Regions from separate parts of the Lysinibacillus sp. OF-1 genome, predicted to be linked through region 2. Evidence: a T-box and tRNA genes for the amino acid it is inferred to sense, from the RefSeq annotation. Region 2 holds a T-box; the other holds one or more tRNA genes.

Region 1 (3,395 bases), 1.0 Mb from region 2:
GCTACCCCGGGGATAACAGGCTTATCTCCCCCAAGAGTCCACATCGACGGGGAGGTTTGGCACCTCGATGTCGGCTCATCGCATCCTGGGGCTGTAGTCGGTCCCAAGGGTTGGGCTGTTCGCCCATTAAAGCGGTACGCGAGCTGGGTTCAGAACGTCGTGAGACAGTTCGGTCCCTATCCGTCGTGGGCGTAGGAAATTTGAGAGGAGCTGTCCTTAGTACGAGAGGACCGGGATGGACACACCGCTGGTGTACCAGTTGTCTTGCCAAAGGCATCGCTGGGTAGCTATGTGTGGACGGGATAAGTGCTGAAAGCATCTAAGCATGAAGCCCCCCTCAAGATGAGATTTCCCATTACGCAAGTAAGTAAGATCCCTCAAAGACGATGAGGTAGATAGGTTCGAGGTGGAAGTGTGGTGACACATGGAGCTGACGAATACTAATCGATCGAGGACTTAACCAAAATGTTTGAACCATTCAATGTACGTTTATCCAGTTTTGAAAGAATAAAAAATATTATAATATACTTGTAATTTTGATAAAATATGTTATAATAAGTATTGTCTTTCAAATAGTCTAGTGATGATGGCAAAGAGGTCACACCCGTTCCCATACCGAACACGGAAGTTAAGCTCTTTAGCGCCGATGGTAGTTGGGGGCTTCCCCCTGTGAGAGTAGGACGTCGCTAGGCTATATACTAAAATTATTCCGAAGTAGCTCAGTTGGTAGTAGCACCTGACTGTTAATCAGGTTGTCGCAGGTTCGAGTCCTGCCTTCGGAGCCATTCTTGGAGAGTTGTCCGAGTGGCCGAAGGAGCACGATTGGAAATCGTGTAGGCGGTTAACACTGTCTCAAGGGTTCAAATCCCTTACTCTCCGCCAGCACTTTGATTTATTCCAAAAGTTGGCCCCTTGGTCAAGTGGTTAAGACACCGCCCTTTCACGGCGGTAACACGGGTTCGAATCCCGTAGGGGTCACCATTTAAATACCCAGATGGAGGATTAGCTCAGCTGGGAGAGCATCTGCCTTACAAGCAGAGGGTCGGCGGTTCGAGCCCGTCATCCTCCACCATTATTTTTACAATAGTATATGATTATCGCGGGGTGGAGCAGTGGTAGCTCGTCGGGCTCATAACCCGAAGGTCGTTGGTTCAAATCCGGCCCCCGCAACCAAATGGTCCCGTGGTGTAGCGGTTAACATGCCTGCCTGTCACGCAGGAGATCGCCGGTTCGATCCCGGTCGGGACCGCCATTTATTTTAATAACAAGGGTCAGTAGCTCAGTTGGTAGAGCATTAGATTGAAGCTCTAAGTGTCGGCGGTTCGATTCCGTCCTGACCCATCATGTTTTTTTGCCGGTGTAGCTCAGTTGGTAGAGCAACTGACTTGTAATCAGTAGGTCGTGGGTTCGACTCCTATCGCCGGCACCATGTATTCCCGGAGGGGTAGCGAAGTGGCTAAACGCGGCGGACTGTAAATCCGCTCCTTAGGGTTCGGCGGTTCGAATCCGTCCCCCTCCACCAGTTTTATTATTATAGGGGCATAGTTCAACGGTAGAATAGAGGTCTCCAAAACCTTTGGTGTGGGTTCGATTCCTACTGCCCCTGCCAATTAATTTTATGGCGATTGTGGCGAAGTGGTTAACGCACCGGATTGTGGTTCCGGCATTCGTGGGTTCGATTCCCATCAGTCGCCCCATTTAAAGTAAAATTAATAAAAATTATAATATAATGGCGATTGTGGCGAAGTGGTTAACGCACCGGATTGTGGTTCCGGCACTCGTGGGTTCGATTCCCATCAGTCGCCCCATTTATATAATTATCTTTTGGGGTATAGCCAAGCGGTAAGGCAACGGATTTTGATTCCGTCATGCCCTGGTTCGAATCCAGGTACCCCAGCCATTTTGCGGAAGTAGTTCAGTGGTAGAACACCACCTTGCCAAGGTGGGGGTCGCGAGTTCGAACCTCGTCTTCCGCTCCAACTTCGATGGCGGCATAGCCAAGTGGTAAGGCACAGGTCTGCAACACCTTTATCACCGGTTCAAATCCGGTTGCCGCCTCCATATTTTAACTCTAATCGGTGTATCCGATTTTTTTTATCTCCATTATGCCGGTGTGGCGGAATTGGCAGACGCGCACGACTCAAAATCGTGTTCCTTTGGAGTGTCGGTTCGACCCCGACCACCGGTATCTTTTACAGCGAAGAATCCTTGAAATAACAAGGGTTCTTTTTTTTATGTAGAAAATATGTAGAAAACTTTAAAAGATGTTCAATAATTTGTGGTAAAATAGTATTAATTTGAATGGGGGTATTTGGTATATGAGTCAAGAAATTAAAGATGGTAAAGTAGTTTCTTTTATTAATATGGGGTCTTCGGATTTTATAGTGGAATTATCTTTTTAAAGTTTAAAAATAATTAGTGTTCAAATCGGAATATCTGGTGGAATACTAAGTGTCATAAATGTATCAATTAAATACGAGAGATACGTGAGAAAGTTAAAATAGTCTAACGAACAAGAGCTAAGAAAATTTATGGCACAATACATGGAAAAAGTGTGTGACATACTGGAAAACAGACCTTATTGTTATGACTTATACTGTATCGAGGTATTCGAATTATTGTATTTGTACCTATGTAGCAGATAAATTAAAGGACAGTCATTAATATAAGATATAGGAATTGACAACAATACTATTACACTATACAATGTAATTGTGAAATTGGTAATAAAAAGTATTATCGTTTTACTTAAATAAAAGGGAGGAATTTAAAATGAATTCAGCAAAAACTGATGTTCTAAAAGTGGAAGGTTTGGATTGCCCTTCATGTGCAACAACAGTTGAAAAAGCTTTGAAAAAATTAAAGGGAATTCAAAGTACAGAGGCTAACTTTTTTGCGGAAAAATTAACTGTAACTTATGATGATTCCAGAGTAACTCTTGACGACATTGCTGATAAATTAAAAAAAGTAGGTCACCCTGTAGTTAAATAACTCCAGTTTTCCCACTTAATGTTATCCCTTTAGATAACTTTTGAGTGGGGTTTAGTATTTAATTTATCTTTTCCTATCAAATGAATAAAAACATATCAATTTTTTTGATTACATTTTAAAAATGGAACATAAATAAGGGGGAACACAGAAATGAATACAAGGTGGTATAAACACCCAAGGACAATACTGTTGATTATTGCCGCAACCGTCACAGCATTTACACTGATTGCAGAAATTGGATTCGGTCTACCTGAAATGTGGGCGATTATTTTATATAGTATTGCAATTGTTGTTGGAGGGATCTATCCAGCAAGAAGTGCATGGGTTGAATTAAGAAATGGAAGTCTCTCCATTAATACATTGCTTATTGCGGCAGTAATTGGAGCTATTTATCTAGGATTATG
Region 2 (3,395 bases):
AAAGAAGCATTTAAAGTGAATATTGAATTCCGACGTGCATTTTTTGTATTAGCAGTCGCAATTTCATTTTTAAACTTAGGATTAGCTGAAACAGAGCGTCCACAATTATTAACACGTAGTTTTGACCGCGAATTATTAGTAAAAAATATTGGTACGTACAATTACCATTTGTATGATATTTATATTCAAACTAAATCATCTGCTCAGCGTGCATTAGCGGATGGCAGTGAATTAGTTGAAGTAAACAACTATGTGCGTTCTAATCAGGCTGCCGTTAACCCAGAGATGTTTGGGAAATATAAAGGTCGCAACTTAATTGTTGTGTCGATGGAGTCTTTACAAAACTTTGTCATCAATAATGATATGAATGGTCATGAAATTACGCCATTCTTAAACTCTTTAACAAAAGATAAAGATACGTATTATTTCAGTAACTTCTATCACCAAACAGGCTTAGGAAAAACATCTGACTCAGAGTTTATTGTTGAAAACTCATTGTTTGGATTAGGTCGTGGTGCTGTATTCTTCACGCATGGTGGAAATACGTATAATTCAATGGCTGAACGCCTTGGAGAAAATGGCTACTTTACAAATGTCATGCACCCGAATAATAAATCATTCTGGAACCGTGATATCATGTATCAATCGTTAAAAATTAATAAATTCTACGATATAGATTCATATACGGTTGAAGAAGGGCAAGCTGTCAACTGGGGTATGAAAGATACACCATTCTTAGAGCAATCTGCTGCTTTAATGAAAGACATGCCACAGCCATTCTATTCAAGATTAATTACGTTAACGAACCACTATCCATTCACTTTGGATCCTGAAGATATTATGATTCCTGAATATGATTCAAATTCAGGTACATTAAATCGTTACTTCCAGACAGTACGTTATATGGATGAAGCTTTAAAAGACTTCTTCCAAGAGTTAAAAGATCAAGGTGTTTATGATAACTCTATTATCGTAATGTATGGAGACCATTATGGTATTTCTGAAAACCATAATAAAGCGATGGCACAATATTTAGGAAAAGAACAAATTACACCAATGGACAATGCATTGCTTCAAGAAGTGCCTTTATTCATCCATATCCCAGGATCTGACGATGGTAAAGAAATGACAGAGATTTCAGGACAAATGGATTTACGTCCAACAATCTTACATCTTCTTGGCGTTGAAACGTCAAAAGACATGCAAATGGGTGCAGATTTATTCTCTCCAGAGCATGAGGATTTTGTTGTCTTCCGTGATGGACGCTTTATAACAGATAAATATGTTTATGCTGGAGAAGCTTGCTATGACAAAGCAACTGGTGAAGAAATAGATGGTGAGCCATGCCAGTCATATGCTGATCGTGCGACAATGGAGCTGGAAAATTCCGATGCTATCATAAATGGAGACCTGCTACGTTTCTATGATGAAAAGACAGGTAATTTAAAACAGGATTCCGTCAAATAACAAAAGAGAGATCTCAAGTTGAGGTCTCTCTTTTCTTTTTTGATTGACAAATTACTATAAGCAATTATAATAAATTTAAATATCTGCATAACGAAGATTTGTTTTTGCATTTCGGAGTATAAGAGTGAAAGGCATGGAAAAGAACGAGTAGCTTTAATCGAACTGACAGAGAGTAGCCGGTTGCTGAGAGGCGCAAGGGATATTAAAGTGAATACATCTTGGAGCTGCGTACCGAAATTTTAGTAGGCTACGACGGGGTTGCATCCGTAATCATTGCAAAAGTATCGCTATGGCTGTACTTATTGAGGAGGGCTGTGTGAATAGCTCTCGAAAAAAGGTGGTAACACGTTCATGAACGTCCTTAGGATTAGTCCTAAGGGCTTTTTTTATGCCTTTACAGCCCAAGTGTTTATCTTGATTTGGCCGTCCTCTTACGCTGAGGCGTAGTTGATTAGTGAACTCTTATAGAGCTTGCAATATTAATATTTAATATTACAAGGAGATGTTTCATATGTTTTTAACACCAAAAGAGCAATTAGCGATAATTAAGAAGGGTGCTCATCAAATCGTTGATGAGCAGGAATTACTCGAAAAATTAGAGCGATCCTATAAGGAGCAGAAGCCTTTAATCATTAAGTTAGGGCTTGATCCGTCCGCCCCGGATATTCATTTAGGGCATGCAGTCGTTCTACGGAAAATAAAGCAAATGCAGGATTTAGGGCATCAGGCGGTCATTGTTATCGGTGATTTTACAGGGCGTATTGGTGATCCAACGGGTAAAGCAAAAGGCCGTGTCGCGTTAAGTGATGACATGGTCAAGCAAAACGCTAAAACATACTGTGAGCAAATTTTTAAAGTGATAGATATGAATAAGACAACTATTCGTTTCAATAGTGAATGGTTAGCAAAGCTGTCATTTGAAGAAGTCATTCAGCTGGCAGCCACGACATCCGTTGCTCGACTGTTAGAACGTGAGGACTTTCAAAAACGGTACCGTCAGCAAATACCAATTGGCATCCACGAATTTTTCTACCCGCTTATGCAAGCATATGATTCGGTAGAGCTACAGGCCGATATTGAATTAGGGGGAACAGATCAAACATTCAATATTTTAATGGGCCGCACCTTACAAAAGCAACGGCGGTTAGAAAAACAAATTGCCATTTTTATGCCATTACTCGAAGGTTTAGATGGCATTGAAAAAATGAGTAAGAGCCTTGGCAATTATATTGGTGTCAGTGAAGCGCCAGAGGTCATGTTTAAAAAGGTAATGGAAGTACCAGATGCCTTACTCATCAAATATTTTGAACTAGCAACAGATGAGCATCCACTACAAGTGCAAACCATTCAAGATAGACTGCAAATGGGAGAGAATCCCCGTGATGTAAAATTACAGTTAGCAGAAATTATAACGGCCTTATACCATGGGACTACAGCAATGGAGGAAGCTAAATCCTATTTCCAAGCTGCATTTCAAAGAAAGGAAATACCAAAAAATATTCCTATACTGCTCCTAGAAATTGATAAGGAAAGAATAGTGGATATTATCCCACAACTAGTGGCAATGGATTATATTCATAGTAAGAGTGAATTTCTGCGGTTAATCAAGCAAAATGGAGTATCCTTGAATGGAGAAAAAATAGTGATGGATGATTTATCACTTGTACTAATGAATGATGATGTCATTCAAATTGGTAAGAAACGATTTCTTAAATTAAATAAATAATAAATACAAAAAAAGAGCAATCTCCAGGGAGACTGCTCCTTTTTGTCTGAATTTTAGTGTAATTGTGGTGGATACCCACTGTGAACAATCGTCATGATGACGAACCATCCAAATACAGCGGCACTTAATAAGTTGAAAACAACGCTTAATAGGTTCTTTTCTTTAATTGCTTGGAATGTACCAACTACAGCTAAAATCGCTA

Evidence for each region. A T-box is a leader RNA that pairs with one kind of tRNA and senses whether it is charged. The one in region 2 lies ahead of tyrS (tyrosine--tRNA ligase), so its partner is inferred to be a tRNA-Tyr.
Region 1: it has a tRNA-Tyr gene. The T-box ahead of tyrS (tyrosine--tRNA ligase) is inferred to sense a tRNA for this amino acid. The anticodon was not compared.

Annotation. Positions count from the first base shown of each region.
Region 1 is NZ_CP102798.1:3,971,611-3,975,005, reverse strand. It holds rRNA gene NV349_RS19535 (23S ribosomal RNA) at 1-464, shown strand, start outside; rRNA gene rrf (5S ribosomal RNA) at 577-692, shown strand; tRNA gene NV349_RS19525 (tRNA-Asn) at 709-785, shown strand; tRNA gene NV349_RS19520 (tRNA-Ser) at 791-882, shown strand; tRNA gene NV349_RS19515 (tRNA-Glu) at 907-981, shown strand; tRNA gene NV349_RS19510 (tRNA-Val) at 997-1,072, shown strand; tRNA gene NV349_RS19505 (tRNA-Met) at 1,099-1,173, shown strand; tRNA gene NV349_RS19500 (tRNA-Asp) at 1,177-1,252, shown strand; tRNA gene NV349_RS19495 (tRNA-Phe) at 1,269-1,341, shown strand; tRNA gene NV349_RS19490 (tRNA-Thr) at 1,354-1,429, shown strand; tRNA gene NV349_RS19485 (tRNA-Tyr) at 1,439-1,522, shown strand; tRNA gene NV349_RS19480 (tRNA-Trp) at 1,536-1,609, shown strand; tRNA gene NV349_RS19475 (tRNA-His) at 1,622-1,697, shown strand; tRNA gene NV349_RS19470 (tRNA-His) at 1,733-1,808, shown strand; tRNA gene NV349_RS19465 (tRNA-Gln) at 1,826-1,900, shown strand; tRNA gene NV349_RS19460 (tRNA-Gly) at 1,905-1,979, shown strand; tRNA gene NV349_RS19455 (tRNA-Cys) at 1,988-2,061, shown strand; tRNA gene NV349_RS19450 (tRNA-Leu) at 2,108-2,188, shown strand; gene NV349_RS19445 (heavy-metal-associated domain-containing protein) at 2,773-2,991, shown strand; gene NV349_RS19440 (heavy metal translocating P-type ATPase) at 3,142-3,395, shown strand, end outside.
Region 2 is NZ_CP102798.1:2,944,033-2,947,427, reverse strand. It holds gene NV349_RS14300 (LTA synthase family protein) at 1-1,467, shown strand, start outside; T-box leader at 1,593-1,833, shown strand; gene tyrS (tyrosine--tRNA ligase) at 1,979-3,193, shown strand; gene NV349_RS14290 (DUF2759 domain-containing protein) at 3,247-3,395, opposite strand, start outside.